3 regions of the Rhizobium sp. Pop5 genome follow, and region 2 is predicted to be linked to each of the others. Evidence: riboswitches for the same ligand, from Rfam matches in the RefSeq annotation. Region 2 holds a riboswitch; each other region holds the start of a gene.

Evidence for each region. Region 2 has a riboswitch for thiamine pyrophosphate ahead of thiC (phosphomethylpyrimidine synthase ThiC). Riboswitches for the same ligand answer to the same signal wherever they lie in the genome.
Region 1: it holds a riboswitch for thiamine pyrophosphate, as region 2 does, so the genes downstream of both, thiM (hydroxyethylthiazole kinase) here and thiC (phosphomethylpyrimidine synthase ThiC) in region 2, are expected to answer to the same signal.
Region 3: it holds a riboswitch for thiamine pyrophosphate, as region 2 does, so the genes downstream of both, NE852_RS32770 (YkoF family thiamine/hydroxymethylpyrimidine-binding protein) here and thiC (phosphomethylpyrimidine synthase ThiC) in region 2, are expected to answer to the same signal.

What each region holds. Positions count from the first base shown of each region.
Region 1 is NZ_CP099400.1:238,635-249,093, reverse strand. Features, by position in the region: gene NE852_RS25050 (S8 family peptidase) at 1-34, shown strand, start outside; gene NE852_RS25045 (hypothetical protein) at 44-1,369, shown strand; TPP riboswitch at 1,458-1,554, shown strand; gene thiM (hydroxyethylthiazole kinase) at 1,604-2,407, shown strand; gene thiE (thiamine phosphate synthase) at 2,404-3,039, shown strand; gene thiD (bifunctional hydroxymethylpyrimidine kinase/phosphomethylpyrimidine kinase) at 3,036-3,845, shown strand; gene NE852_RS25025 (GNAT family N-acetyltransferase) at 4,072-4,551, shown strand; gene NE852_RS25020 (glycoside hydrolase family 3 N-terminal domain-containing protein) at 4,576-5,598, shown strand; gene NE852_RS25015 (ABC transporter substrate-binding protein) at 5,637-7,283, shown strand; gene NE852_RS25010 (ABC transporter permease) at 7,394-8,371, shown strand; gene NE852_RS25005 (ABC transporter permease) at 8,373-9,251, shown strand; gene NE852_RS25000 (ABC transporter ATP-binding protein) at 9,248-10,051, shown strand; gene NE852_RS24995 (ABC transporter ATP-binding protein) at 10,048-10,459, shown strand, end outside.
Region 2 is NZ_CP099401.1:391,249-401,707, reverse strand. Features, by position in the region: gene fdhA (formaldehyde dehydrogenase, glutathione-independent) at 1-709, shown strand, start outside; gene NE852_RS27620 (transporter substrate-binding domain-containing protein) at 786-1,592, opposite strand; gene NE852_RS27615 (bifunctional diguanylate cyclase/phosphodiesterase) at 1,699-4,086, shown strand; gene NE852_RS27610 (cysteine hydrolase family protein) at 4,160-4,744, shown strand; gene NE852_RS27605 (hypothetical protein) at 4,929-5,171, shown strand; TPP riboswitch at 5,256-5,388, shown strand; gene thiC (phosphomethylpyrimidine synthase ThiC) at 5,480-7,306, shown strand; gene thiO (glycine oxidase ThiO) at 7,308-8,288, shown strand; gene thiS (sulfur carrier protein ThiS) at 8,279-8,476, shown strand; gene NE852_RS27585 (thiazole synthase) at 8,478-9,251, shown strand; gene NE852_RS27580 (thiamine phosphate synthase) at 9,248-9,868, shown strand; gene NE852_RS27575 (biotin carboxylase N-terminal domain-containing protein) at 9,880-10,459, opposite strand, start outside.
Region 3 is NZ_CP099399.1:3,696,734-3,707,192, reverse strand. Features, by position in the region: gene NE852_RS20400 (F0F1 ATP synthase subunit gamma) at 1-79, shown strand, start outside; gene atpD (F0F1 ATP synthase subunit beta) at 102-1,529, shown strand; gene NE852_RS20390 (hypothetical protein) at 1,529-1,768, shown strand; gene NE852_RS20385 (F0F1 ATP synthase subunit epsilon) at 1,768-2,175, shown strand; gene NE852_RS20380 (sugar transferase) at 2,336-3,073, opposite strand; gene NE852_RS20375 (acyltransferase) at 3,241-4,461, opposite strand; gene NE852_RS20370 (ABC transporter substrate-binding protein) at 4,627-5,637, opposite strand; gene NE852_RS20365 (ABC transporter ATP-binding protein) at 5,648-6,406, opposite strand; gene NE852_RS20360 (ABC transporter permease) at 6,403-7,209, opposite strand; gene NE852_RS32770 (YkoF family thiamine/hydroxymethylpyrimidine-binding protein) at 7,222-7,416, opposite strand; TPP riboswitch at 7,407-7,520, opposite strand; gene soxR (redox-sensitive transcriptional activator SoxR) at 7,854-8,318, shown strand; gene NE852_RS20345 (SDR family NAD(P)-dependent oxidoreductase) at 8,458-9,228, shown strand; gene NE852_RS20340 (helix-turn-helix transcriptional regulator) at 9,332-9,673, shown strand; gene NE852_RS20335 (LysR family transcriptional regulator) at 9,744-10,459, shown strand, end outside.

The DNA.
Region 1 (10,459 bases), on a different replicon from region 2:
TCTCGATCTGATGCGAACGCTGCAAGCTGTGTAAGGAGGACGCATGGACACGCTTGGCCCCTCGCCATTCCTATGGCTCGAATTCGACAGGGACGGTGCGATCGATCCCACGTTGACGGGAAAGCTCGCCGCGCTGCTGAACCAGCCCGATATCACCGATCTCGTGGTGATGTCACATGGCTGGAAGAACACCAAGGACGACGCCCGAACGCTCTACGGAACGCTGTGGGCGAATGCCTGCAAGAAGCTTGCTGCGGACAAGGCGCGCCGCACTGTCGTCGCCGGCGTCGTCTGGCCGGCCAAGGCCTATCGCACCAATTTCGATGAGCAGACGCTGGTGACATCAGGCGGCGGCGCCCAGGCAGCCGGTGGAACGGTAGCGGAAATCAGGGATATCGATGACAAGGTTTTCGACGAGGTGCTGGCCGATTTCGAGGATCTCTTCGGCTCGGATGGCACTGCCACGGTCGAAAGAGCGCGCGCCGCGGCCAAGACCCTCGATGAAACGGCATCGCTCTTCCTCGTCAGGAAAGGCAACAAAGCGATTGGCTATCCCGGAGCCGATACGGAACTCAAGGCCGATGCCGAGCCCATCGCGCTCGCGACGGAGGATGCCAACAGCGCCAAGGTGCTGATGGAAGGGCTGGTCCCGCCGCCGACCTTCAATATCGAAAGCTCCGTCGGCAAGACGCAGGGTCTCGGCGACGTCGTCTCGGGCCTGATCTCCGGGCCGAGAGCAGCCGTCGCGCGGTTCCTGAACCAGTTGACCTACTACGAGATGAAGAACCGCGCCGGCATCGTCGGCGAGGCGTTGACCGAAAGCGTGCTGTCGAAACTCGTGTTGCAGCGGCAGATCCGACTGCATCTCGTCGGCCACAGTTTTGGCGCCCGGCTGGTTTCGGCGGCGGCGAACAAGCTCGCGCCCGTGACCAAGCTGGAATTCTTCTCGCTCACTTTGCTGCAGGGCGCCTTCTCGCATAATGGCTTTGCCAAAGAGATCAAGCCGGGCCTCGCCGGCGCCTTTCCTGATGTCGTGGGCAAGCCGACCGGGCCAATCTGCGTCACCCACACCCACAACGATCTTGCCTGCACGCTCGCCTATGCGCTGGCCTCGCGCCTGTCGCGCGATATCGCAAAGGGTATTGGCGATGCGAATGATGCGTTCGGCGCGATGGGGGCGAATGGTCCGCAGCACCTGAAGGCGGGACAGGCGGTCGCAGACGATACGGATGCCGTCTTCGCGCCGAAGCCAGGCAAGGTGAACACCTTCCTGGCTGACAAATACATCATCAAGACAGCCACCTCGGATGCTCACAACAACGTCGCGAACGAGGAGGTCGGCCGACTGCTGGCAACCATTGTCGGCTGATCGCCTTTGATAATTCGCCGCATGGCAGCGTTCGCAGAATTGTCATTTTCGGGGTGACATGCACCCCGTTCTCTGCAAAATAGAGCCTGATGAGAGACAGGGGCGTCCGTCGAAAGACGGGCTGAGAAGCACCCTTCGAACCTGAACCGGATCATGCCGGCGGAGGGAGTCGCTCGGGGTTGGGCTTTGCCCGCATGAACCGCCCCGTGCCTGCCCCCGCCTGAAAGGGGCAATATGCAGACCGAGACCACGCCGGGTACGATGCTGAAGACGATGCGGGAAAAGCCGCCGCTCGTTCAGTGCATCACGAATTACGTCGCCATGAACATCGCCGCGAACGTCCTGCTCGCCGCCGGCGCTTCGCCGGCCATGGTGCATGCCGCTGAGGAAGCCGGCGAATTCGCCGGGATCGCGAGCGCACTGACCATCAATATCGGCACGCTCTCGACGCAATGGATCGAAGGCATGCGGGCTGCGGCCAAGGCTGCGAACGCGGCTCGGAAACCCTGGGTGCTCGATCCGGTCGCCCACTACGCCACGGCCTTCCGCCGCAGTGCGGTCGCCGATCTCCTGGCGCTCAACCCCACCGTCATCCGCGGCAATGCTTCCGAAATCATCGCGCTTGCTGGCGGCGAGAGCCGTGGCCAGGGTGTCGACAGCCGCGATCCCGTCGAGCATGCAGAAGATTCGGCCCGACGGCTCGCGAGGCGGCAGCAGGCGGTCGTCGCCGTCACCGGCGCGGTAGATTTCGTGACCGATGGTGAGAAGGCGGTGCGTATTGCGGGCGGATCGGCCTTGATGCCGCAGGTCACCGCGCTCGGCTGCTCGCTCACCTGCCTCGTCGGCGCCTTCGCCGCGACCGCGCCCGAAGATATCTTCGGCGCGACGGTCGCAGCCCTCGCAACCTTCGCTGTCGCCGGTGAAGATGCGGCACTCGGTGCGGCCGGCCCCGGCTCCTTCTCCTGGCGCTTCCTCGATGCGCTGGCCGCGATCGATGCCGAAACGCTCGATGCCAGGGCAAGGATATCGCCCGCATGAAAAGTTTCGACCTTTCGCTCTATCTCGTGCTCGATCCCGATCTCTGCGCCGGGATCGGCATGGTCGAGACGGCGCGTCTTGCCGTTGCCGGTGGCGCAACGATGGTGCAGTTGCGCGACAAACATGCCGGCACCGCCGGGATGATCGAGACCGGCCGCGCCTTGAAACAAGCGCTAGCTGGAACCGGCGCCCTCCTCGTCGTCAACGACGACGTCGAGGCGGCGATTGCCATAGGCGCCGATGGCCTGCATATCGGCCAGGAGGATATGGATGCCCGTAAAGCGCGAATGATTATCGGCCCCGAAATGATCCTCGGCCTTTCGGTCGAAACCGAACTGCTTGCCGCAGCCGTCGATCCCGATCTCCTCGATTATACCGGCGTCGGACCTGTCTTTGCGACGCCGACCAAGGCCGATCACAAGCAGCCGATCGGTTTTGACGGCCTTGCGAAACTGGTAAAGGCTTCTCCGGTGCCATCTGTCGCCATCGGCGGGCTCAAGGCCGAACATGTGGCCGAAGTATTCGCAGCCGGCGCCAAGGGGCTTGCTGTCGTCTCTGCAATCTGCGGCACTTCGGACCCTAAGGCAGCCACGCGCCGCATCGCCGCCGAAATCCGAAAGGTCCGTCCATGATCCGCAACGTTCTCTCCATCGCCGGCTCCGATCCCTCGGGCGGCGCCGGCATCCAGGCCGATCTCAAGGCTCTTTCCGCCCGCGGCGTCTATGGCATGGCGGTGCTGACCGCATTGACGGCGCAGAACACACAAGGCGTCACCGGCGTGCATCTGGTCCCACCGCAATTCGTCGCCGATCAGATCAATGCCGTCTTTGCCGATGTGCGCGTCGACGCCGTCAAGATCGGCATGATTGCCAATGCGGGAATCGCCGAAGCCGTCGCCGCAGCGCTCTCCGACCGGCGCGGCATTCCCATTGTCATCGATCCCGTGATGATCGCCAAAGGGGGCGCGGCCCTGCTCGCGCCTGAGGCGATCGACGTGCTGACCCGCCGATTGCTGCCGATTGCAACCCTGCTGACCCCGAACCTGCCCGAAGCCGCCGCCCTGTTGCACCAGGCCGTCGCGACCAACCGAGCGGAAATGTCGGAACAGGCCGAGAGGCTTCGCACACTTGGCCCGGCCGCCGTACTGGTCAAGGGCGGCCACCTCGACAGCGATGAAAGCCCCGACGTGCTGGCCACGGCCGATGGCCTCCACTGGTTTGAAGCTCCGCGCGTGCCGACCAAGAACACGCACGGCACCGGCTGCACGCTCTCCAGCGCGCTGGCGGCCGAACTTGCCAAGGGTGCCCCGGTTCAGCGGGCCGTCGCCATCGCCAAGGAATACCTCGCCGGCGCTGTCGCAGCTGCCGGAAGTCTCAGCGTCGGCTCCGGCCATGGTCCGGTGCAGCATTTTCATGAACTTTGGAAACACGGCGAATAACCGGCTATCCGGTAATCCCGTCAAAAAGCGCAACAAGAAAACGGCCCGGCCCTCCCCGGGCCGTTTTCCGTTCGTCATCCACCTTGCGTTGAACGCCGGCTTCGGAGCGGGAGACCGCACCCGGCCCATTTGAAAAACCCTGTTGACAAGCTCGGCCAGATGGCCAAGTCTATAACATTAAAAGGGTATACATTCCGTAATAGCGGAATATTGGGAGGAATAACAGGTGCCAGACCTGCTTGTGAGCTTATATTCCACCAAGCTCGCCGAACTGAAACAAAAGGCCGACGATGTCGCTGCCTCCATCCGTCCGGCCCTTCCCCCGGAACTTCATCTCGTCGTCAACTGGGTTCGCGAACAGTTCAGCGAGAATTGGGCAAGTGAAGTCTCGGTCGCCTTCTCCCGCCAGCCAGTTGCCTGCCTGATCGCCGTGGAAGCGGGCAAACTGCTCGGCTTTGCCTGTTATGACACCACCGCGCGAGGTTTCTTCGGCCCAACGGGCGTCGCCCCGGAGGCGCGTGGCAAGGGTATCGGGCTCGCCCTCTTTTCCGCCTGCCTTCAGACCATGAAAACGTCAGGTCATGCCTATGCCTTCATCGGCGATGCCGGCCCGGTCGATTTCTACGCCAAAACGGCAGGCGCAATTGTCATCCCCGCCCCCGACAAGGGCATTTACGAAGGCATGCTGAGAAGCGCGCCGAAATGACCATCTGATACCGGAGTTACAGAATTGTCCTCGACCCCGCTCGCCCTTTTCGTCGGCCTTCCGAACCCCGTCATTTCGGATGATGAATTCGCCCTCTTCCGCGAGACAAATCCGCTCGGCCTCTTCGTCGGCCGGCGCAATCAACGCGAGCCGGAGCAGACGAAGCGCCTGATCGAACGATTCCGCGAAGCCGTCGGCCGCGATGATGCGCCTGTTTTCACCGACCAGGAAGGCGGCCGTGTGCAGCATCTCGATGCTGGCCCCTGGCCGCTCTTCCGCAGCTTCGGCCAATTCGCCGAACTTGCGCGCCGCGATTTCGATCTCGGCAAAAAAGCGCTGCGCCTTTCCTCCCGGGCCATGGGCGCGATGATGACGGAACTCGGCCTTTCCAGCGGCTGCTCGCCGGTTCTCGATCTCGTTTTCGAGACGACGAGCGCGGTCATCGGCGCCCGCTCCTTCGGCCCTGATCCCGACTTCATCGCAGCCCTCGGCCGCGAGGTGGTCGACGGCCTGCTCGAGACCGGCAACATGCCTGTCATGAAGCATATTCCCGGCCATGGCCGCGCGACGCTTGATTCCCACAAGGAGCGCCCGGTCGTCGACGCCAGCCGCGAGACGCTCGCCGCCACCGATTTCAAACCCTTCGTCGCGCTGAAGGACACGCCTTGGGCGATGGTCGCCCATGTCGTCTATTCGGCTTACGACGCCGAGCTGCCGGCGTCGATCTCGCCTGTTATGCACGACGTGATCCGCAAGGACATGGGCTATGAGGGCGTGCTGGTCTCCGACTGCATTTTCATGGAATCGCTCGCGGGCACCCTGCCGGAACGCGTCAGACAAGTGCTCGACGCCGGCTTCGACATCGCGCTCCACAGCCATGGCGACATTCCCGAAAGCGAAGCTGCCGCCAAGGCCGCCCGCCCGCTGACGGACGCCGCCCTGAAGCGCATCGCCGCCGGCCAGGCCCGTCTGGGCAATCTCAAGATCGATTATCGCGCCGCCCACCGGCAAGTCGAAGACATGTTTGCCAGCGTGTCGACCGCCTGACCGTCATATCTCACTCATAAGAAAAAGGGGAATAGAACATGAAAAAATATCTTCTTGCAGCCGCTGCACTGACGCTTCTTTCGGGATCCGCCATGGCGCAGACGATCCTGACCGCGAATATCGAACCGGCGACGACCTGGGTGCGCAACTTCAATCCGTTCAACCAGACCTCGTCGCGCCAGTCGACGCTCGACTTTATCTATGAACCTCTCGTCATCTTCAATCGCTTCGACAGCAACAAGCCGGTCTATCGTCTGGCCGAAAGCTTCAAGCTCTCCGACGATCTGAAGAGCATCGAATTCCAGCTGCGCCCGAACCTGAAATGGTCTGATGGCAAGCCGCTGACCGCAGCCGACGTCAAGTTCACCTATGATTACCTGAAGAAATTCCCGGCGCTCGACTTCGTCAGCATCTGGACCTTCGTCACCGATGTGCAAGCCGTCGACGCCCAGACGGTGCGCTTCACGCTGGCCAATCCGAGCTCGCTTGCCGCCGAGCAGATCTCGCAACTGCCAATCGTTCCCGAACATGTCTGGAAGGATGTCGCCGATCCCGTCACCTTCGCCAACGAAGACCCGGTCGGCAGCGGCCCGCTGACGGAAGTGCCGCGCTTCACCGGCCAGACTTACGACCAGTGCCGCAACCCGAACTACTGGGACAACGCGCATCTCAAGGTCGACTGCATGCGCTTTCCGCAGCTTGCCGACAACAACCAGATCCTGACGGCAACCGCCGACGGCACACTCGACTGGGGTGTCTCCTTCATTCCCGACATCGACAATGTCTATGTCTCCAAGGACTCGGCGCATTTCCACTATTGGTATTCGCCGAGCAGCATGGTCGCCTTCCTGTTCAACTTGGAAACAGCAAACGAGAACAACAAGAAGGCCTTCAACGACGTGAAGTTCCGCCGCGCCGTCGGCATGGCGCTCGACCGCAAGACGATGATCGACGTCGCCGGCTACGGCTACCCGACGCTGAACGAAGACCCCGGCTTGATGGGCGAGCTCTACAAGAGCTGGGCGGACCCTTCCATCAAGGCCGACTTCGGCAAGTACGCGACCTATGACGCCGGCGCCGCCAAGGTGCTGCTCGACGAGGCCGGCTACAAGGACAAGGATGGCGACGGCTTCCGCGACAATCCCGACGGCAGCAAGATCTCCTTCTCCATCATTGTTCCGAACTCCTGGACGGACTGGGTCGATACCGTCAACATCGCCGTCGAAGGCATGCAGGCGGTCGGGATCGACGCCAAGATCGAAACGCCCGAGGAAGCCGTCTGGACCGGCAACCTCATCGGCGGCAAGTTCGATGCGGCGATCAACAGCCTGCCGGCCTCTGCCTCGCCTTACTATCCCTACAAGCGTGCCTTCAGCGCTTCCGACAAGGGCAAGACCCGCTTCACCGCGCAGCGCTGGTTCAACCCCGAGGTCGAGAAACTCGTCACCGAGTTCACCCAGACCGCCGACCTTGCCAAGCAGAAGGAAGCGATGAACAAGGCGCAGCGCATCGTCGCTGAAAACATGCCGATGATTCCGGTCTTCAACAATCCGAACTGGTATCAGTACAACACCAAGCGCTTCACCGGCTGGTCGACCAAGGAAAATCCCTTCGTCAATCCGTCGATTTCGCGCACCAATCCGGCACGCCTGCTGAACCTGCTCGCCCTGGAACCGGTGAAATAAGCATCATGCTCTCGGGAGCGGTGTCAGAACATGATGCCGAAAAGTGTAAGCGGTTTTCGGATGACATCACGCTCATCTAAAAGCGCCGCTCCCGTCACGACGGAGTTCCCATGGCTTTTCTGCTTCGCCGCCTCGTCTTCTACATGGCAGCCTTCATCGCGGCAGCGACGATCAATTTCTTCCTGCCCCGGCTGATGCCGGGCGATCCCGTGCAGATCATGTTTTCGAGCGCCGGCACCGAATTGCCGCCGGAAAGCCTGCAGGCGTTGAAACTCACCTTCGGCTTCGTCGACGGCCCGCTCTGGCAGCAGTATCTCACCTATCTCGGCAGCATCTTCACCGGCGATCTCGGCCGCTCGGTCAAATATTTTCCGCTGCCGGTCACCTCCGTGCTCGGCCATGCTCTCGTCTGGACCATCGCCCTGATGGGCACAGCGACGATCGTGAGCTTCGCGCTCGGCACCTTCCTCGGCATCGTCGCCGCCTGGCGGCGCGGCAGCAGGTTCGATGTCGTCGTCTCCGTCGGCGCGATTTTCGCGACCTCGGTACCAGCAGTCGTCACCTCGCTGATCGTGCTCTTCATCTTCGGCTTCACGCTCGGCTGGTTTCCGAACGGTTATGCCGCCGACCCGTCGCTCGATCCGGCCTTCAGCCTGCAATATATCGGCAGTGTGGCCTATCACGGCATCCTGCCAATGGTGACCCTCTGCACCGTGCTGATCGGCGGCTTCACCGTCACCATGCGCAACAATATGATCAACCTGCTCGGCGAGGACTATATCGTCATGGCCCGCGCCAAAGGCCTCTCTGACCGGAACGTGATGCTCTGGTATGCGGCGCGCAACGCGCTGCTGCCGACCGTTTCCAGCCTTGCCATCGCCATCGGCACCATTCTCGGCGGCTCGCTGGTGACGGAGGTCGTCTATAACTATCCCGGCCTCGGCAACATTCTCTATCAGGCGATCCTCGCCCGCGACTATCCCGTCATCCAGGGCCAGCTCCTCATCATGACCGCGACCATGTTGATCGCCAATTTCATCGTCGACGTCAGCTATGTCTTGCTCGACCCGCGGCTGAAGGGAGCATGAGATGAAGACCCTGCTTCGAAACCGCAAGGCGCTCACCGGCCTCGCCATTATCGCCTTCATCCTCATCGTCGCGATCGCAGCCCCGCTATTGACGCAGTACGATCCCGCCGCCCGCACTGGACGACCCCACCAGGCGCCGTCACTCGACCATATTCTCGGCACGACGCGCATCGGTCAGGACGTCTTTGCCCGGCTGATCTATGGCGCCCGCACCTCGCTCGCCGTCGGCTTCGGCGCCGGCTTGCTGATCACGCTCGTCGGCACCGCGCTCGGCATCATTTCCGGCTATCGCGGCGGCAAGACGGATGAGGTGATCAGCTTCTTCACCAATATGGTGCTGGTCGTTCCGAACCTGCCGCTGCTCTTGGTGCTTGCCGCCTTCATCGGCCAGGCCAGCCCCGTCGTCATCGCCCTCATCCTCGGCGCCACCTCCTGGGCCTGGGGTGCGCGCGTCACGCGCGCCGAGACGCTTTCCGTCAAGCAGAAGGATTTCGTCAAATCGGCCGAAATGATGGGGGAGCCGCAATGGCGCATCATGACATCAGAGATCTTCCCCAACGTGATTTCGATCGTCGGCATCAATTTCATCGGCAGCGTCATCTTCGCTATCATCACCGAGGCGACGCTGGAATTTCTCGGCCTCGGCGATCCCAAAGCGATCTCCTGGGGCACGATGCTCTACAATGCGCAGAAGGCTTCCGCCCTTTCGGTCGGCGCATGGTGGGATATCCTCACGCCCTGCTTCGCGCTTGCCTTCCTCGGCATCGGCATGTCGCTGCTCAACTTCGCCGTCGACGAGATCGCCAATCCGCGTCTGCGCACCGGCAATCACCTGAAGCGCTGGTCGCTGCTCGTCCGTTCCGGGGAGGGCCGCCTGTGACCCAGCCGCTGCTTTCGGTGAGGAACCTCACCATCGATTATATCGGCGAAGAGAAGGATTTCCGCGCCGTCGACGACGTCAGCTTCGATGTCGCGCCCGGCGAAGTCTTTGGCCTTGCCGGCGAGTCCGGCTGCGGGAAGAGCACCATCGCCTTCGCCATCAGCCGACTGCACAAGCCGCCGGCACTGATCCGGAAGGAGAGCCGCATCCTGCTCGACGGCCGCGACGTGCTCGGCCTCGACCAGCAGGCGCTCAGCGCCTTCCGCTGGCGCGAAGTCGCCATGGTCTTCCAGAGCGCTATGAACTCGCTAAACCCGGTGCTGCGCATCGAAAGGCAATTCTATGACGTGCTGCGCGCCCACAAGAATATGGGCCGCGCGCAAGCCCGCGAGCGCACCGCCGAGATGCTGAAGCTCGTCGATATCGCGCCGGACCGCATGCGCGACTATCCGCACCAGTTTTCCGGCGGCATGCGCCAGCGCATCGTCATCGCCATCTGCATGGCGCTCGACCCGAAGCTCGTCGTCATGGACGAGCCGACGACGGCGCTCGATGTCGTCGTTCAGCGCGAGATCCTGCAGCGCATCAACGAGCTGCGCCGCAGCTTCGGCTTTTCCGTGCTGTTCATCACCCACGATCTCGGACTGATGGTGCAGTTCTGCGATCGCATCGGCATCATGCTCGCTGGCCAGCTCGTCGAGCAAAACAGCGCCGAGGCGATCTACCGGACACCGCAGCACACCTACACGAAAAGGCTCTGGGCCTCCTTCCCGTCGCTTCACGGAGGCGTGCTGCTATGAGCGAAACCATCCTCGCCCTCGACAAGGTGACCAAGACCTTCGGCCACGGCGCATCCGCCGTCCACGCCGCTCGCTCCATCTCCTTTTCGCTACGGGCCGGCCGGGCGCTCGCCCTCGTCGGCGAATCCGGCAGCGGCAAGACCACCTGCGCCCGCATGGCAATGCGCGAATATCAGCCGACATCAGGGCAGATCCTCTACAAGGGCCGCCCGGTCGAAGGCGCCAAGGCGGACGAGATCGCCCGCTATCGCCGTTCGATGCAGATGATCTTCCAGGACCCCTTCGCCTCGCTCAACCCGGCGCATACGATCGCTCACCATCTCAAGCGGCCGCTGAAGCTTCATCGCCCTGACATCAAGGGAACTGAGATCGACGCGACAATCCGTGAACTGCTCCAGCGCGTCAGGC
Region 2 (10,459 bases):
GATCCGCGATCTAACCATGCTCTCCGACATCCTGCCCACCGGCTTCCATGGCGCGGTGCGCGCGGGCGTCGGGGTCGGATCGACCGTTTATGTCGCCGGCGCCGGTCCTGTGGGTCTTGCGGCTGCGGCTTCGGCTCGCATCCTCGGCGCTGCGGTCGTCATGATCGGCGATTTCAATAAGGATCGTCTCGCACACGCGGCGAAGGTCGGCTTCGAGCCGATCGACCTGTCCCAGAGCGATCGCCTTGGCGACATGATCGCTCAGGTCGTCGGCACCAACGAGGTGGACAGTGCCATCGACGCGGTCGGTTTCGAGGCGAGGGGGCATTCGGGCGGCGAACAGCCGGCGATCGTGCTCAACCAGATGATGGAGATCACCCGCGCCGCCGGTTCGATCGGTATCCCTGGCCTCTACGTGACGGAAGATCCGGGCGCTGTCGACAATGCCGCCAAGCACGGCAACCTCTCGCTCCGCTTCGGCCTCGGCTGGGCCAAGGCCCAGTCCTTCCACACCGGCCAGACGCCGGTGCTGAAATACAATCGCCAGCTCATGCAGGCGATCCTCCACGACCGGCTGCCGATCGCTGATATCGTCAACGCCAAGGTCATCCCGCTCGACGATGCCGTCCAGGGCTATGAGAGCTTCGACCACGGAGCGGCGACGAAATTCGTCCTCGACCCGCATGGAGACGTGGCGAAAGCCGCCTGACCTTCAGGACCGAAACAGAGATGGCCGGACAAGAGCCGGCCATCTTGCATCGATCACACCAAAATACGGTCGGCGGCTACTCAATGCTGAACGGGAAATATTTCGCGTTGATCATGTCATAAGTCCCGTCTTCCTTGATCGTCTTCAAGGCGGCGTTCAGGCGCGCCAGACGCTCGCCATCATCCGGGCGCAGCGCAATTCCGGCGCCCTCGCCAAAATAGGTCACATCGACCAGATCCGGTCCCTTGAACTCACAGCAGGTTCCTGCCTTCGTGTTCGCAATCCAGTCGTAGATCGCAAGCTTGTCTTCAAGGATAATGTCGACCCTTCCGTCCGACAGCCCCTTGTACAATTCCGGCGACGACCGGAAAACCGTCTTCTTCATATCGGGATAAAAATGCTTGGCGTAGGATTCCTGCGCCGTCGACGACGTCACCCCGAGGATTTTTCCACTCAGGGCGGCAGGGCTGATATCGCTGATCGGCGAATCCTTGCGAGCGATGAATACTGACGGACTGTTGTAGTATTTCTCAGTGAAAGCAACCTTCTGGCGCCGCTCAAGGCTCATCGACATGGATGAGATGATTGCGTCGTATTTGCTGGCAATGAGATCCGGGATCATATCGTCCCACTTCTCGATGATGAACTGGCACTCGAATTTGCCCACTTCGCAAAGGGCATTGGCAACGTCGATGTCGAAGCCCTGAAGCTTGTTGTTCGCATCAAGGTAGTTGAAGGGCGGAAATGCGCCCTCAACAGCAATTCTCATGGGGGTCGGATCCTGCGCGGCCACCGGGAGCGGTAAGACCGCAGCTAAAAGGATACCCACGCCGCCCGCCATCAGCGTTCCGCGCAACATAGATTGAATGGACATGCGCAGCATCGTCGGGAACTCCTTCGTGCGTCATCGATCTCGCCAATAGTGCGCCTTAGCTTTTAATTCTACGTGAACGCTTCCTTGTTACTGTCGGTGACGGCGCCCGCTTCCCGTGGTGTTCAGGGGTCTACGCTTGCACATCGTTCGTCCTCCCAGTTCCGATACGTTTCAGCAATCCTGGATAGCTTCGGGCAGAATTCTCTTTCTCATCGCCGTCAGCGGGCTCGGCGCAATCGGACTGGTCGTGCTCTCGGCTTTGTGGGCGGGAACGGAGAGCGACGCGGCGGCCCTCGACCGCCAACGCCAGCTGGTCAATGCGCGCCTGCGAGAGCAGGTCACGCAGGTAGCCCATGTCATAGGCCAGTTCGGCAACGGCTATCTCGCCCGCGTCCATCCGGCCTCCCGGGCGGCCGGAGTTTCGTCCAGCCTCGATATGGTTCTGACGACGGCGACAGGAAGCGCGATCAGCCAGACCGCAATGTCCGCTTTCGGCTACGATCAGGCTTTTGTGGTCGATGAGCAGGCTCACCTGCTGATGATGGCGGACGCCCAAACGGAAAAGCGCTATCGCTGGATGAAGCCTCTCCTTTTGCCGCTCCTTCAGGATGCCCGCCTTGCGGTTAACCAAGGCGCGATTTCCAATGAACGAACACCGTCCTCAATGGAAAACCGCCTTGCGAACGCGGCGCGTCCCAACCGTGCCCTGGCCAATCTGATGCGGCTGGAAGGTCGTCCGACGATCGTCGGAGTCGTGGCCATCAACGAAGCTCCGCAGGGACAAGATCAGCCCACGCGGCAATTCCTGATCGTCGTGCGGTTTATCGATGGCGCGGCACTGGACGAATTGAGCCGGCAGCAGGGCCTCAATGGCGCACGCTTCGCGCGCACCGCAGATGCCGACGAAAACGAGGTTGCGTTTCAAATCGACGCGACGTCAAACGGCGAACCGATCGGCTTCATCGTCTGGCGGCCCGACCTTCCGGGCTCGAGGGTGATCGGCCGGCTGATGCCGGCGTTATCCATTGCCGCCTTGGTGATCGCGGTCCTGTTCTCGGTCTTGCTCGTGCGCTTGCGCAGCAGTCTCGGCGATCTGAAGAAGAGCGAGCTTCATGCCAGGCAGCTTGCCCTGCACGATGTGCTGACCGGCCTTCCCAATCGCGCAATGTTTGCGATGCGCTTCGACGAATGCCTGGCCGATACGCAAGATTCGGTCGAGCGCTTCGCCGTCGCGCTTCTTGACCTCGACCGGTTCAAGGCTGTGAACGACACGTTCGGCCATGCCGCCGGCGATGAACTGATCAGGATGGCGGCCGAGCGGGTCCGATCGCTTCTTCGTCCCGGTGACACGCTTGCCCGGCTTGGAGGGGATGAGTTTGCCTTGCTTCTCCGGGATATCGACGACGATCAAATTCTGCCGGCAATATGCGAGGCGATCGTTGCCGAACTCGCGAAGCCCTTCCCGCTTTTGAAGGGCGAAGCGGTCGCGCGGGTCGGTGGCTCGGTAGGCGTGACCGTCGTGCCGGATTCCGGGCGGAACGCGGACGACATCATGCGCTATGCCGACGTCGCGCTTTACGAGGCGAAGGTTGGCGGAAGAGGCGAATGGCGGGCCTATTCCCCATCCATGGACGGCGGCAGGAACGCACGCGACATTCTCAAGAACGAATTGCGGGAAGTTCTGGCCAAAGGGGTGGCTTCCGCTCACGGCACCCAACCCGATCCGATCGCAAACAGGCCGGATTTCGGATCGCTGGAAGTCCATTATCAGACGATACATCGCGCGGAGAACGGATATCGGGCGTCGGGTGCCGAGGCGCTCGTGCGTTGGCGCCACAGCCAACGCGGGCTGCTGACGCCTGCAAGCTTCATCCCTGTCGCCGAGGAGGGCGGCCTCATCGACGCGCTCGGTTTCTGGGTGCTGCGTGAGGCCTGCAAGGCCGCCTGCAATTGGCCTGAGAATGGTTTCGTCGCCGTCAACGTCTCCCCCTCCCAGTTGAGGAGACCAAATTTTGCCGAGGAAGTCTTCGCCGTGCTTCAGGAGACCGGGTTGGCGCCATCCCGGCTTGAACTCGAGCTCACCGAGTCCTCGCTGATCGAGGACAACTCCGACGTCTACACGGTGCTGAAGTCGCTAAGGAGCCGGGGCGTTCAGATTTCGCTCGACGATTTCGGAACCGGCTATTCGTGCCTCAGCCACCTGATGCGCTTCGATATCGACAGGATCAAGATCGATCGATCTTTCGTCTCGCTGCTCGGCTCCAAAGCCAATGGGGCAGCCATCATCGGCGCCATGGTCGCGCTCAGCCGCAACCTCGGGATCTCGACGACGGCCGAAGGGGTCGAGACAGAATATCAACGCGACTTTCTGACGGCGCTGGGCTGCACCGACCTCCAGGGCTATTTCTTTTCGAAGCCCGTCCCGCTTTGCGAACTCCATTGTTTCCGGCAGCCCGAGGGCGCGGCCGGGCTAGTCAGGATCGTTCCAAAAGCTATCGCGTGAGGGTGTTGCCTTCCTCCGGTGGGGAACTTTCGTCCCAGGCCACGGTTAGCGCCGGAGGTCAGCGGAGGAGGCGATGGGCGAGATCGGTGAGTGGCGGCACCTTTGCGTCGACATGCAGCGGATGTTCGCCGAAGATACGCCTTGGCACGTTCCCTGGATGGCGCGGGTCTCTCCGCAGATCGCTGAACTCGCCGGCAGGCACCCGTCCCGGACGATCTTCACGCGCTTCATGCCACCCCAGCATGCGGACGACATGCCGGGGAAATGGCGGGACTATTACCGGAAATGGTGGATGATGACAGGTGAACATCTGCCGCGCGACCTCGTCGAGCTGGCTTCACCGCTGGCGCCGCTGGTTCCGCCGGCAAGGCATTTCGACAAACGCACTTATTCACCCTGGGTCGACGGGCGCCTTCACACGATCCTTCAGTCCGAGCGGGTCGACACGCTCGTCATCACTGGCGGTGAGACCGATGTCTGCGTGCTTGCCACGACGCTCGGCGCGATCGATCTTGCCTATCGCGTCATCGTGCTGAAGGACGCCGTCTGCAGCAGCGCCGACGATACCTATGACGCATCGCTGGAACTTCTCCACGATCGGTTCTCCGTGCAGCTCGATCTCATGAAGACCGAGGAATTTCTGAGCGGTGTCGGCTGAGCACACCCACCGGCACGATGCGATCCGCGGCGCGCCGAAGATTTCCGCGGCATAACCGGATCGAAGCTTGCTGCCGAGCGCACGGTCATCTTGTGTGCGTCAGCGCCACTCACTAGGAAGGCAGGAGATCCGGTCTCCACGAAGAGGCGGCAAACCCGATACTATTGATTTTAAGGGGGAATATATGCGTCGAGCCATTCAATTATTGCTGACTGTCGTCATTGTCCTGGCCGTGGTGATTGGCTTCCGCTGGTACCGCTATGTCACCAATGCGGAAAGTCCCTATGATGAGGTCGGCATCGAGTTGAACAGCCGCATGCCCGGCCCGATCAATGAATGGGGATGCGTCACGCTGCATGCCACGTTCGCTAACGCCTTGCCGCCATATGGCTGTCAGGATAGCGCGGATGCTCGCAAGTGGCGGTAGGACCACCCGGATCGCGCCTGACTTCATCACGTTACGCCTCAGTTCCAGGGTTGACATGAACTCGGCCGAGGACGTAGCCTCCGCAGCATTCACCAGGGGGGTCCCGGCAAGGGGCTGAGATACTGCTAGGCAATACGGCTTTGCCGATTGTGGGCGCAGTGACCCGTTGAACCTGATCCAGTTCATACTGGCGTAGGGACGGTGCAAGCGCTCGAAAGGCATTGGATTCGATTTTCGAATCCGGGCCGGCGTCTTTCCATCATTCCGGCGTGAGGACTGGGTCTCCAAACCAATTTGGAGCCTCAACCATGACAATTGCCGCCAAGAATCTTCACCCGACTGTCACTACCGGCCCCTTGCCGGCATCTCGCAAGATCTTCGTTCCAGGAGAACTGCACCCCGATATCCGCGTGCCGATGCGGCAGATCAGCCTCCATCCGACCTCGGGCGAACCGCCGGTAACTGTTTATGATTCCTCCGGTCCCTATACGATCGAAGGCGCCGACATCCGCATCGAAGAGGGTCTTGCCGCATTACGCCGCGACTGGGTGCTCGCCCGCGACGACGTCGAGCCCTATGAAGGCCGCCACGTCCGTCCCGAGGATAATGGCTTTGCCAGCGGCGACCGGCTGACGCCCTCGTTTCCGGCCAGACGTCAGCCGCTGCGGGCCAAGGACGGCCAAGCAGTCACGCAACTGGCCTATGCGCGCGCCGGCATCGTCACGCCGGAGATGGAATTCATCGCCATCCGCGAAAATCTCGGCCGCAAAGCGCAGGCCGGCGCGATGCTTCGCGACGGCGAGAGCTTCGGCGCCCACATTCCCGATCATGTGACACCGGAATTCGTCCGTCAGGAAGTCGCCGCCGGCCGGGCGATCATTCCCGCCAACATCAATCATCCGGAAGCCGAACCGATGATCATCGGCCGGAATTTCCTGGTAAAGATCAACGCCAATATCGGCAACTCGGCGGTCACCTCATCGATGGCGGAGGAGGTCGAGAAGATGGTCTGGGCCGCCCGCTGGGGCGCCGACACCGTCATGGACCTTTCCACCGGCCGCAACATTCACAATATCCGCGAATGGATCATCCGTAATTCACCGCTGCCGATCGGCACCGTGCCGCTTTACCAGGCGCTGGAAAAGGTCGAGGGCATCGCCGAAAACCTCAGCTGGGAAATCTATCGCGATACCCTGATCGAACAGGCCGAACAGGGCGTCGACTATTTCACCATCCATGCAGGCGTGCGGCTGCATTACATCCCTCTGACGGTCAACCGCGTCACCGGCATCGTTTCGCGCGGCGGCTCGATCATGGCCAAGTGGTGCCTGCATCATCATCGCGAGAGCTTCCTCTACGAGCATTTCGAGGAAATCTGCGACATCTGCCGCGCCTATGACGTCTCCTTCTCGCTCGGTGACGGCCTGCGCCCCGGCTCGATCGCCGACGCCAACGATGCGGCACAATTTGCCGAACTCGAAACGCTCGGCGAGTTGACGAAGATCGCCTGGGCAAAGGATTGCCAGGTGATGATCGAAGGGCCTGGCCATGTGCCGATGCACAAGATCAAGGAGAACATGGACAAGCAGCTCGCCGTCTGCGGCGAGGCGCCCTTCTACACGCTGGGGCCGCTGACGACCGACATTGCGCCGGGTTACGATCACATCACCTCGGGGATCGGCGCGGCGATGATCGGCTGGTTCGGCACGGCCATGCTCTGCTACGTCACACCGAAGGAGCATCTCGGCCTGCCTGACCGCAACGACGTCAAGACCGGCGTCATCACCTACAAGATCGCCGCCCATGCCGCCGATCTCGCCAAGGGCCATCCTGCCGCGCGCATTCGTGACGATGCGCTGTCGCGCGCCCGCTTCGAGTTCCGCTGGGAAGATCAGTTCAACCTTTCCCTCGATCCCGAGACGGCCCGCTCCTTCCACGACGAGACGCTTCCGAAAGAGGCGCACAAGGTCGCCCATTTCTGTTCGATGTGCGGGCCGAAATTCTGCTCGATGCGCATATCGCACGATATCCGGTCGGAGGCTCAAAAGGAGGGACTGGAAGCCATGGCCGCCCGTTACCGCGATGGCGGAGACCTCTATGTTGCGGTCTCTTCCACCGAAGCTCCGGATGCTTGAGATGCGCATCCTTGTCAAAGGGGCCGGCGTCGCCGGCCTTGCCGTCGCGCACGAACTGCTCACCCGCGGTGCCGAGGTAGAAGTTGTCGACCCGCACGCAAACTTCGATCGCGCCGCGTCCTGGCTTGCGGGCGGCATGCTGGCACCCTGGTGCGAGCGGGAAAGCGCCGACGAGGCCGTGCTCCGGCTCGGAGCGCAGGCCGCCGCGCTTTGGGAGGCGATCCTGCCGGGGTACGTCACCCGCAACGGGACGCTGGTGGTCGCCCCGGCGCGCGACCACGGGGAGCTGAAACGCTTTGCCGGCCGGACGAGCTGTTATCGATGGGTCGACGAGGAAGACGTTGCCTCGCTCGAGCCGGCCCTTGCCGGACGGTTCCGGCAAGGGCTGTTTTTCCCGGAGGAAGCGCATCTCGATCCCAGGCAGGCGCTGCACGTGTTGAAAGAAAAATTGGCGGCGCAGGACGTTGTTTTTTCAGTCGGCGATGCGGAGGAAGACGATTTCTCCGATATCGTCGATTGCACGGGCGCTGCCCGCATCGGGCAGGTGAACGATCTGCGCGGCGTGCGGGGCGAGATGCTTTATCTGCGTACCGATGAGATAGAGCTTTCACGGCCTGTCCGCCTGCTTCATCCCCGCATCCCGGTCTATGTCGTGCCGCGCGGCGACGGCCTCTTCATGGTCGGTGCAACGATGATCGAGACCGATTACAGCGGGCCGATCACCGCACGCTCGCTGATGGAACTGCTGAACGCGGCTTACACGCTGCATCCGGCCTTTGCGGACGCCGCGCTTGTCGAAACCGGCGCCGGCATTCGCCCGGCCTTTCCCGACAATCTTCCGCGGGTCATACGGGAAGGCAATGCCGTCGTCCTCAACGGTCTTTATCGCCATGGTTTCCTCCTGGCGCCCGCAATGGCTGCAAAAGCCGCAGATCTCGTCTTTTCCGGACGGACGAAGCAAAGGAGTTCCCAATGCGTCTGATCATCAATGGCGAACCTCAGACAATCGCCGCGACCACCCTTTCGCAGCTGTTGGCCGCCCTCGATTACGAAGGCGAGTGGCTGGCGACTGCCGTCAACGGCGAGCTTGTTCACCGCGAAGACCGCGAAGGGCACGCTCTGAACGACAATGACAGGATCGAAATCCTGACCCCGATGCAGGGAGGCTGACATGCTTGATCTTTACGGAGACCAGATCCGATCGCGACTTCTTCTCGGCACCGCGCGTTACCCTTCGCCGGCAGTGCTCACCGATGCCGTCAAACGGTCCGGCACGGAGATCGTCACGGTGTCGCTGCGGCGTGAAACGGCCGGCGGGCGCAATGGTGGCGCATTTTTCGATATGATCCGCGCGCTCGGGGTGCGCGTGCTTCCGAACACGGCCGGCTGCCACGGCGTCTCCGAGGCGGTGCTGACGGCCAAGATGGCGCGCGAGGTGTTCCAGACCAACTGGATCAAGCTCGAAGTGATCGGCAACCACGATACGCTGCAGCCTGACGTCTTTGCGCTCGTGGAGGCCGCGCGGATTCTCTGCAGCGAAGGGTTCGAGGTCTTCCCCTATACGACCGACGATCTGGTGGTGGCCGAGCGCCTGCTGGAGGTAGGATGCAAAGTCTTGATGCCCTGGTGCGCGCCGATCGGAACGGCGGCCGGGCCGCTCAACCTTTCCGCCCTGCGCTCCATGCGCGCGCATTTTCCCGATGTACCGCTGATCGTCGATGCGGGGATCGGCCGGCCGTCGCATGCAACGACCGTGATGGAGTTGGGCTTTGACGCGGTTCTTCTGAACACCGCGGTTGCCGGCGCGGGCGATCCTGCCGCTATGGCGGAAGCCTTTGCCAAGGCGATCGATGCCGGCAGGCAGGCATTCGGCGCGGGCATGCTGGAACCGCGCGACATGGCGGTTCCCTCGACACCGGTGATCGGAAAGGCGGTTTTCGCGTGAGGCTCGATCCTTTCTATCTCATCGTCGACAACGCGGCCTGGATCGAAAGGCTGGTTCCGCTCGGGGTCAAACTCGTGCAATTGCGCGTCAAGGAACGGTCGCTGCCTGACATCCGCGCCGACATCAAGCGGGCAAAAGCAGTCTGTGAGGCGCATGGATGCCAGCTGATCGTCAATGACTATTGGCGGCTTGCCATCGAGGAGGGCTGCGACTTCGTCCATCTCGGCCAGGAGGATCTGGCTGCGGCCAATCTTGCCGCCATCCGTCAGGCCGGGCTGAAATTAGGGCTTTCCACCCATGACGAGGCGGAATTGGGCGTCGCGCTTGCGGCGCGTCCGGATTACATCGCGCTCGGTCCGATCTACCCCACCGTCCTCAAAGCCATGCCCTGGGCGCCGCAAGGCCTCGACCGCCTGCAGGACTGGAAAAGCCGCATCGGTTCGCTGCCGCTTGTCGCCATTGGCGGATTGACCGTGGAACGCCTTGCCGGCGTATTTGAAAACGGCGCCGACAGTGCTGCCGTCGTGACCGACATCACGCGCAATCCCGATCCCGAGCGACGTACCCTCGAATGGATTGCGGCAACGCGCGGACGCGGGGATAACGGCCGATCCTGACGCGGTCGTCTCTACTCGATCGTTGCGAGTTCGATGCCGAGTGCGACGGTGCTGCCCGCTTCGGCTTTCAGGCGAATGCGACCGGACCTCGGAGCGACGACCCGCGTTTCCATTTTCATCGCCTCGATCAGTGCCACGACATCGCCTTCGGCAACCTGCGCTCCGTCTTCCACCAGCCATTGCTGCAGCGCTCCCGGTATGGGCGCGGTAATCGTTCCTTCGCTCACCGTTTGAGAAGGAGGCTTGGCTACGGAAGAGGTGACGGCGCCTGAAAAGAGTGCGGCCGGAAGCCCCAGCAGATGGCGCTTGCCGTCAATCTCGATGAAGCTGTGCAGAAGCCCGCCTTCGACCGGATCAACGCGAGCGGAGGGCTCCACACCGCGAAATTCGGTCTCGATCCAATTGGTGAAGACACGGAAACCATCTTCGCCGGTAAAGTCGCGCTCGTTCACCACGGCGCGATGAAAGGGCAGCACGGAAGCGACCCCTTCGATCTGAAACTCAGCGAGGGCCCGGCGAGCCCGCACGAGCGCTTCCTCTCTGGTCGGCGCGGTGACGACGAGCTTTGCCATCATCGAATCGTACAGCCCG
Region 3 (10,459 bases), on a different replicon from region 2:
GCTGAGCTACAACCGTCAGCGTCAGGCTCAGATCACCAAGGAACTGATTGAAATCATTTCGGGCGCGGAAGCGCTCTGAGTTAGGGAAAGAGGGTAAGAAAATGGCTGAGGCAGCTACCCGCTCTGTCGGCAAAGTCACCCAGGTTATCGGCGCCGTCGTCGACGTTGCTTTCGAAGGCGAACTGCCGGCGATTTTGAACGCGCTCGAAACCGACAATAACGGCGTCCGCCTGGTTCTCGAAGTCGCTCAGCATCTGGGCGAAAACGAAGTCCGCACCATCGCGATGGACTCGAGCGAAGGTCTCGTTCGCGGCCAGAAGGTCGTCGATACCGGTGCTCCGATCTCGGTTCCGGTCGGCGATGAAACGCTCGGCCGCATCATGAACGTCATCGGCGAGCCGGTCGACGAAGCAGGCCCGCTTAACACCGCTCACAGGCGCGCCATCCACCAGGACGCTCCGGCTTACGTCGAGCAGTCCACGGAAGCGCAGATCCTCGTCACCGGCATCAAGGTCGTCGACCTTCTCGCTCCCTACGCAAAGGGCGGCAAGATCGGCCTGTTCGGCGGCGCCGGCGTCGGCAAGACCGTTCTCATCATGGAACTGATCAACAACGTCGCCAAGGCGCACGGTGGTTACTCGGTTTTCGCAGGCGTCGGTGAACGCACCCGCGAAGGCAATGACCTTTACCACGAAATGATCGAATCCGGCGTCAACAAGCATGGCGGCGGCGAAGGCTCCAAGGCTGCGCTTGTTTACGGCCAGATGAACGAACCGCCGGGCGCGCGCGCTCGTGTCGCTCTGACGGGTCTGACGGTTGCCGAACATTTCCGCGACCAGGGCCAGGACGTTCTGTTCTTCGTCGACAACATCTTCCGCTTCACGCAGGCAGGCTCGGAAGTGTCGGCTCTGCTCGGCCGTATTCCTTCGGCCGTGGGTTATCAGCCGACGCTCGCAACCGACATGGGCCAGATGCAGGAACGCATCACCACGACGACCACAGGCTCGATCACCTCGGTTCAGGCCATCTATGTTCCGGCCGACGACTTGACCGACCCGGCGCCGGCAACCTCGTTCGCCCACTTGGACGCAACGACGGTTCTGTCGCGTTCGATCGCTGAAAAGGGCATCTATCCGGCCGTCGACCCGCTCGACTCCACCTCGCGCATGCTCGACCCGCTGGTTGTCGGCGACGAGCACTACGAAATCGCCCGTAAGGTTCAGTCGACGCTGCAGCGCTACAAGGCTCTGCAGGACATCATCGCCATCCTCGGCATGGACGAACTGTCTGAAGAAGACAAGCTGTCGGTTGCCCGTGCCCGTAAGATCGAGCGCTTCCTGTCGCAGCCGTTCTTCGTCGCCGAAGTCTTCACCGGCTCGCCGGGCAAGCTGGTTGCTCTCGAAGACACGATCAAGGGCTTCAAGGGCCTCGTGAACGGCGAATACGACCACCTGCCGGAAGCTGCTTTCTACATGGTCGGTTCGATCGACGAAGCCATCGAGAAGGCCAAGAAGCTCGCTGCTGCTTGATGAGCGACGCTCAGGACGAGAGATTCTGCTGCGACTCCCTCAAGGGAGCCGTGGCAGAGCTTCCTGAACCGGCGGCGCCGACCATCTACCGGGCCGATAACGGCGTGCTGATGATGGTCGTCGGGCTGGTTCAGACCGAGGAAGGTCTCGGTTATCTCGACCAGGCGGTAATGCACTGCCCGTTCTGCGGGACCAAATTGCAAGATGCAAAAGCCTTAGCCGAGAAGGTAAGTCACTGATGGCTGACAATTTCAACTTTGAGCTCGTTTCGCCGGAGCGCCTGCTGCTGTCGGAAATGGTGACCGAGGTCGTCATTCCCGCCACCGAAGGCGAGATGACCGTTATGGCGCACCATGCCCCGACGATGACGACCATCAAGCCGGGCCTCGTCAGCGTTCGCTCCTCTTCCGGCTCGAAGCAGGACTACGTCGTGTTCGGCGGCTTTGCCGATATCCTGCCGACCGGCTGCACGCTGCTTGCCGAATCCGCCGTGCCAGTCGAAGAGCTCAACAAGGACGAACTCACTCGCCGCATCGAAGCTGCGAAGAGGGAACTTGAGGATGTCGTGCATCACGAGCACAAGTCCAAGCTTGAGCACTTCATCATGGAGATGACCCATCTGCAGGGCATGGTCGGTCAGGACTGATTGCGGCGACAGCCTCAATAAAAAGCGGCCTGAACGGCCGCTTTTTTTGTTTCTAGCTGCACTGCATGCATTCGGGAAATGATCCCGGCATATTATATATGGCTTGAAATGAAAAAACGGCCCGTCATGGCTGTTTGGTGCGCCGCGATTGCGGAGCGCCTCAGAAGCCGGTGCCGCCGCGCAGCTCGATGACCAGTGTATTGAGCAGAATCTTCATGTCGAGCAGCAGGCTGAAATTTCTGACGTAATAGATATCGCTGGCAATGCGGGCGCGGGCCTGCAATGGCCGCGCCGTCGGGCCGCGCCAGCCGCGCGTCTGGGCAAGACCGGTAATGCCGGGGCGCATGATGTGACGGCGATGGTAGTCCGGAACGAGCTCCTCGTAGAGCCGGCCGGCTGCCTGCATGTTGATGGCGTGGCAGCGCGGACCGACCAGCGACATGTCACCCTTAAGAACGTTCAGAAGCTGCGGCAATTCGTCGACATTGGTCTTGCGGAGCACGGCGCCGATGCCCGTCACCCGGCTGTCGCCCTTGATTGTCTGTTGAATGCCCGACGGATCGCAGGCTTCCGCGCGCATCGAGCGGAACTTGAAGACCGTAATCTTCCGGCCGTTCAGCCCCCAGCGGATCTGGCGGAAGAACACCGGGCCGCCATCGTCCAGTTTGATGAAAAGGGCGATTGCCAGAAAGAGCGGCGCCAGCACGATGAGAGCGCTGGCCGAACCGATAATGTCGATCAGCCGCTTGACGACTAACCGCAGGGCCATCTTTCTTTCCTCACCGGAAAAACTTTCCGGCTGGCGAATGTTGGAGTTCGCTACAACGAGTGCCTTGTTTTTGTTCTGACGTTGAGAGACATCGAAGCGCGAATTCCTCTTCGAAGTAAAAGCATTCATTACGCGAGGCCCACAAGTTTATGCATGACTCTGAATCGTATCGGGACAAATACATGCTCGAACACGATTTGTCATCGGTATACATAATAAATCAGTAACTATGAAGACGCCAAAATTGGGAGTATTTCCCGTTAACCTTAATGCCTCTAGTTGAGGCGTCGGGGAATTTATACTTTGAAAGGAGTAGCCCGATCGGGTGAGCGCCGCGTCAGTTGGTTGCCAAAACCGATCGCCGGCTTTTCCAGCAGGTAGTAGCTGAGGCTTGCGACGAGGAGGGTGAGTGCGACCGCAAGTCCGCAAGACTGGAGCCAGCCGGTGATGACATTTTCCGAGGAGACGCCGAACGAGCCTGGGTCAAGTCTCTGGATCGATATCAGGATGATCTCCTGCCAGATATAGATCCCGAAGGAGATCTTTGCGATGTAGCGGACCGGAGGATTGTCCAGTAGCCGGCCCAGGTGCCTGGAATGGCTGAGCGAAACGAGCGCTGTTGCCACTGCCAGCGGAAAGGCTGGAAAGCCATAGGGGATATCGAGCCAGCCGAAAGCTTCGGGGGTGCCGCCGGGCGATATGACGAGGCGATAGGCGCCGGCGGCGAGGGCTAGAACTGCTGCGGCATCGAACCAGGCGGATCGCCTTGGGCGCAGCATGATCTCGATGCCGGCGGCAAGCGCGCCGATCGCGAAGACAGCGAAGAAGCCGACCGGATTGAATCGCGGCATCCATTCCTTTGCTCCGCCCTGCAGGCCGTATTCCCAGCCGCGCCCGATGTCGTCGAGCGCAAAGAAGGACACGATCAACACATGGGCGAAGAGTATGCTGCCGATGACACAAAGCCAGGCGAAGCGGGCAAGCAACGGATGCCGCCTGAGCGCCGGCAGACGAAACAGCAGAAGAAAGCAGACCGGCAGCAGCACATAGCAGGTGACTTCGAAAGGAATGGACCAGAGCGGCCCGCCGACTTCAACGGGAAAAAGCGTGCGCCAATGCCACTGGCTCATGAACAGCAGTCCGGAGAGGTAGCGGAGCATAAGCTCGGGCGTCAGCGGCAAGCCGAGCAGCGTCAGGCTGAGGATGAAGCCGACGGTGGCGGCGAACCAGAAACCCGGAGCGATGCGCGCCGCCCGGCGGATCGTATAATGCCGGAGGCTCGGCATCTCTTCGCCGCCGTCGAGCGCTCGCCAGAAGGGATGGGCGAGAAGGAAACCGCTCAACACGAAGAAGATGGCGACGCCGAAATTGCCGAAGCGGACAATGTGCGCGGTTGGCGCCAGCTCGTCCGGGATCCTGCGCATATCCAACCGGAGCACGAGATGGTGGGCAAGCACCAGAAGACAGGCGGTCGCGCGTAGGAAGTCCGCTCCGGCCAGTCTCTTGTCTTGTTGCATCTTGCCTCCCCTTGCCCGCGCGATTTTGCCGCGTAAAACCGCAGCGGGCAAGGCTAAAGCGCGTCACGATCTTTCAGATTCGCTTGCGCGCTTTCGGTCTTTGCATTCCGCATGCCGTGACCGCAAACTGCTGCACGGTCTTGAGTGACATGCGTCAGGGCGAACTCAGCCGAGGAGTTCGTTGGTGTAGTAGGTGGAAAAGTCCGGCTTCTCCTTGAGCGTGGCGCCATTGGCATCGGCCAGGATGCCGTTCTCGACCATGAAACTGCCGAGGGCGGCGGCCTTTGCCGGATCAAGCGTGCCGATCACACCGGTTTCCGATTTGAGATAGTGACCGTCGATCAGTGCTTTCTGCGAGGCCTTCACCAGTGCCGTGTTCATCAATGCGCCGTTGCTTCCTGATATCAGCAGGTCGCAGGCTTCCTCAGGGTGGTCTACGGAGTAGGCATAGCCCTGGCGCGTCGCCTGGATGAAGGCGCGGGCGTTCTCCCGATTTGCGGAGAGATAGGCGTCGCTGGAGACGATGACGGTCGTCTGCTCGTCGGGAACGCCGTAGTCGGCATAGTGGAAGCGGGCAATCTTTCGATTTTCCAGTTCGGCGGCGACGCCTTCCCAAGTATAGATCTCCAGCGTGAAATCGATCGAGCCATTGTCCAGCGCCTCGTAAGCGGAAGTGCCGAGCGTCACCGTCTTAAACTCGCCCTTGCCGCCGTCGTTGCGGATCATCGAGGAGATCAGTGCGCTTTCCCAGGTCCCGCCAAAGCCGCCATAGGTCTTGCCGTCGAGATCCTTAGCGCTCTTGATGTCATCGCGCCCGCCCTTAAAGATTAGCCGTGCGGTTTCGGTCTGGACGATACCGTAGACCATTTTCACGTCGCCGCCGGCGGCGCGCTGCATGAGAGCCTCAATTTCGCTGGAGATGCCGAAGTCGGCGACGCTGTTGGATACCAGCGTTCCGGCGCTGGTATCGGCAAAGGGCAGAATCTGGACATCAAGGCCGGCGGCGGCATAGAAGCCCTTCGCTTGGGCCACATAGATGCCGATGTGATTGGTGTTGGGTGTCCAGTCGAGCGCGATGCGAACCTTCGCGGGTGCCGATTGGGCGAAGGCGGGGCGGCCGGCAAGGCTTGCCGCGATGGCGGCGAAGATCGTCTGACGGCGGGTAAGAAGCAGCATGGTGACCTCCTCAGGTCTCGTGAGGGTGAAGCAGGGTTTGCAGGATTTCAGTCTCGATCGCCTGAGCCGCCGGCGAGCCGAGATCGGCAATGGTTCTCGGACGGGGCAGGGGAACGCGGAATTCGCGGATGATGCGCGCCGGACGGGCGGAGAGCACATAGATCCGGTCGGAAAGAAACACGGCCTCGCGCACATCGTGGGTGATCAGCAGCGCCGTCCAGCGGTGTTCGGTCCACATGCCCTGCAGCCACTCCTGGATCTGCGTCCGCGTCAGCGCATCGAGCGCGCCGAAAGGCTCGTCGAGCAGCAGCATGTCCTGGCTCTGAATGACGGTGCGCAGGAGTGCCGCGCGCTGGCGCATGCCGCCTGACAGTTCGGAAGGGTAGTGGCGTTCGAAGCCAGCAAGGCCGAAACGTTCGAACAGGGGCGCGACGGTGGCGCGGGCCACCCGCCGGCTTATGCCCTTTACCTCCAGGCCGAGCGCTGCATTGTCGATGATACGCCGCCAGGGCATCAGCGCATCGCGCTGCGGCATGAAGGCGAAGGAATGCGGCGTCTGTTCCAGTGGCGTACCGTTGAAAAGCATCGTGCCGGAATCGGGCCGAAGCGCCTGTGTCAGCAATCGCAGCACCGTCGATTTTCCCGAGCCGGACGGGCCGACGATCGAAACGAACTCGCCGCTTGTAACACCGAGCGAAATATCGCCGAGAACCTTCATGCCGTCGAAGGATTTCGAGATGTTGCGCAGTTCCACCATTCCGTCGGTCATCGGCGGCCCTCCTTGGATGACTGCCAAGGCATGACGAGGCGCTGGACGATGAGCGTCAAGCCGAAAAGGCAGAGTGTCAACAGGGCGCTGACGACGACGGCTGCGAGCACGAGATCGGGACGGAAATTGTTCTTCGCGTTGAGAATATAGATGCCGAGGCCGCTTGCCGCTCCGGCATATTCGGCAAAGATCGCGCCGACGACGGCATAGGTGATCGAAATCCTGAGGCCAGCAAAAAAATAGGGTAGCGAGGAGGGGAGCCGGGCCAGGCAGAAGATCCGCCAGCGGCTCGCCTTCATCGAATTCAGCAGTTCGGCAATGTCGCGGTCGGTTGATTCATAGCCCTGCAGAAGGGCGACGAGCAGCGGGAAGAAGGTGACGAGCGCCACGAGCAGGACCTTCGGCAACAGGCCGAAACCGAACCAGAGGACGACGAGCGGGGCGATCGCCACCAGCGGCAAGGTCTGGCTGGCGATGAAGATCGGCAGCAATGCCCGGCGCATGAAGGGCACGAAATCCATGAGGATCGACGAGACGAAAGCGAAGGCAAGCGACAGGGCGAAGCCGCCGAGCGTGGCGCCGAGCGTCGGCCAGGTGTTGGCGATCAGCGTGTCGCGATTGAGCCAACCCTGGAGAAGGATGCGGGAAGGTGCCGGCAGGATGGCAGGCTTGATGCCGGAAAGAGCGACATAAAGCTCCCATGCCGCCAGAAAGGCGCAACCGGCCAGCAATGCGGGCATTCCCCGGTGCAGGGCGTTGCCGAGAGCGGAAAGGCGCGAATCCGATGGGTGCGACGATCTCATCAGCGTTCGGTTTCAGGCTTTCGTCGGGCCGTTGGCGAAGACGGCGCCGGCGTCGCCACCCAGCGTGGTGCAGAAATTCCTGGAGCGGTCAGAGGTGCCGGTACGTATAGCGGCAAAGAAGGGATCGAGCGCCTTTACGGCATCGAGGACGAAGCCGACGAAATTGCCGGACATCGGATAGAGTGACACTTGTGCGCCTGAAAACATGTGGACCTCGCTCCGCTGGCATTACCCAGATCAGCTTTGAAGGGTCCGGAAGCTCGTGCCTCGCATCTCAGCCCCGGCGACACGGAGCTCCCCTGTTAATCGGCCCGGAAATTATCACCGGGGTTTTCGTCCTGCAACCGCAAAATTGCGGACATGTCCGCATGGTGGGATGTGCTGAGAGATGGGAAAACACCCGGGCGGACGGCCTGCCCGGGTGCTCCCAGGGTTCCGTACCTGCCGGGAACGGAACCGGAGCCTTCCGCCTCAGGCGGCCATCTCAGCATCGAGACGATTGACGCGAGCAATGACGAGCGCAGGCCGTCCGGCCTCGCCGTCATCCAGACGTGTTTTCATGCGTCGCTCCTTCGCGCGATTGGGCTTTACGACTGATGGAGCAAGGCTTATAAAACCTCAACTAATATTGAGGTCAAGGGGCAATGGATAGGATTCCGACAACCGCGCTTGGCAAGCTCCTGACGGTCGGCGAAGTGGCGGAGCGTAGCGGCCTTGCCGTTTCGGCGCTGCATTTTTACGAAACCAAGGGGCTGATCTCCAGCATTCGCAGCCGCGGCAACCAGCGTCGTTACGGGCGTGACGTGCTTCGCCGGCTTGGCATCATCAAGGTGGCGCAGCGGGTCGGCATTCCGCTTTCGGAGATCCAGGCGGCGTTCGAATCCCTGCCGCAGGGACGCACGCCGACGGCTATCGACTGGCAGATCCTGTCGGGCCTTTGGAAGGACGATCTCGATGAGCGAATCAGGCAGCTTAGCCTGTTGCGCGACCGCCTGACCGGCTGCATCGGCTGTGGCTGCCTGTCGGTCGAGAGCTGTCCGCTGCGCAATCCCGGCGACCGGCTCGGCAAGGAAGGGCCGGGGGCGCGGCTCCTCCAGGCCGAAAGCTAGTCCGCCCGGGACGCAACTTCTCTCCGGAAAGACCAAATCTCTCGGGAAAGATCGATGCGCGCCTTCCTTTCGGTGGGCGTGCTCATATGTTAGGGCACATGACGCAACCGGCGGCCTGGTCCGCGAGGAGGACGGCTTCGTGTTCCACCCCAGACTGTTTGAAAATCGCAATGTCGTCGTGACCGGCGCCGGCCGCGGCATCGGCCTCGAAGTGGCCCGGCAATTTCTGGACTGCGGCGCGAAGGTGATCGTTCATACTGGGCGGAAGCCCGGTCGCGACCTGCCGGATTTCCTGCTGACGGCGGAATCGGAAAGACGGGCACTGCTGCTGCATGCCGATTTTTCCGCTCCGGGCGGGGCGGCCGGATTTGCGGAGGATGCTCTGGCTTTCTTCGACGAGCTGCATGTGCTCGTCAACAATGCCGGCACCATGCTAGGCCGTTTTCCTGCCGACGTGCTGACCGATGCGGATTACGAGGCGGTCGTGCGGCTCAATCAGACGTCGGTGGTGGCGCTGACGCGGGCATTGCTGCCGGCATTGAAGGCGGCTCAAGGGGCTGCCATCGTCAATACGGTTTCGATTTCGGCGCTGACCGGCGGCAGCCCGGGTTCTTCGATCTATTCGGCCTCGAAAGCTTTCGTCGCGACCTATTCCAAGGCACTTGCCCGCGAGCTTGCGCCGGACGCGATCCGCGTCAACTGCGTTTCGCCGGGAACGATCGAGACCGACTTCCATGAGCGTTATTCTTCCCGTGAGAAGCTGGAGCAGACCAGAAAATCGATCCCGCTGCAGCGGCTCGGCACGGCGGAAGATTGTGCGCCGGCTTATCTGTTCCTGGCCGCTCCTTCGCTTTCGGGATACATCACTGGCCAGGTGATCGAGATCAATGGCGGTCAGCTTATCTGCTGATTTGTTTGGACTTTTTTTGGCATTTCATCACTTTTGGCCAATTCGCTTCTGCGAATATGCTACTGTGCTGATCTACCTCATCGCCTCCCTTCCGAGATTTCGTATGCCGTTGCCTAAACCGGAGCCGGGGATGACCGGCCAGGACTTGCATAAGCTCGCTGAAAAAGCCCACGAAGCGAGTCATCTTCTGAAAGCGCTGGCGCATCAGACCAGACTTCTGATCCTCTGCATCTTGGCGAGTGAGGAGCGGACGGTAAGCGAAATCGAGAATATTCTGGGCATACAGCAGGCGATGGTCTCGCAGCAGCTTGCGCGTCTCAGGCTGGAAGGGCTGGTCAATACGCGCCGCGACGGCAGGCTGATCTATTACAGCATCGGCAACGTCAGCGTCCTTGCTTTTCTCGAATCGCTGTTCGATCTTTTTCCGGCTGCGGAAAACAGTTAGCACCCGCCCTTGCGGAGCGCGGCCGCTATGTCGAAGATAAGCTCTGACGCGAAATGTCGCGGGAGCCCGAATGATCGACAAGCTGGAATTCTTTATCGCCCTTGCCAATGAAAAGCATTTCGGCCGCGCCGCGGAGGAGTGCGGGATCTCGCAGCCGACGCTTTCGGCCGCCATCCGGCAACTCGAAGATCAGCTGGGCGTCATGCTGGTGCAGCGTGGTTCGAGGTTCCAGGGGCTGACACCGGAGGGGCAGCGGGTGCTCGAATGGGCCCGGCGCATCGTCGGCGACGCCCGCACCATGCGCGAGGAGATGCGCGCGGCGCGCCGAGGCCTTTCCGGCCACATCCGCCTCGCCGCAATTCCAACGGCGCTCGCCATGCTGTCGCGCATCACCACGCCCTTCCAGGAACGCCATCCCGGTGTCACCTTCTCGATCGTGTCGCGAAATTCGCTGCAGGTGCTGAGCATGCTCGAGAATCTCGAAATCGATGCCGGCATCACCTATCTCGAAAACGAGCCGCTCGGCCGCGTCACGACCGTTCCCCTCTATGCGGAGCGCTACCATCTGATTACGGCCGCGGGCAGCCCGCTCTCCGATCGCGACAATGTGACCTGGAAGGAGGTTGGCGATCTTCGGCTTTGTCTATTGACGGCCGACATGCAGAATCGCCGCATCATCAACCGCCACCTGACGGAGGCCGGCGCCGCTGTGCATCCGACGCTGGAATCCAATTCGATGATCGTGCTGTTCTCGCATGTCAGGACGGGGCGCTGGGCGAGTATTAT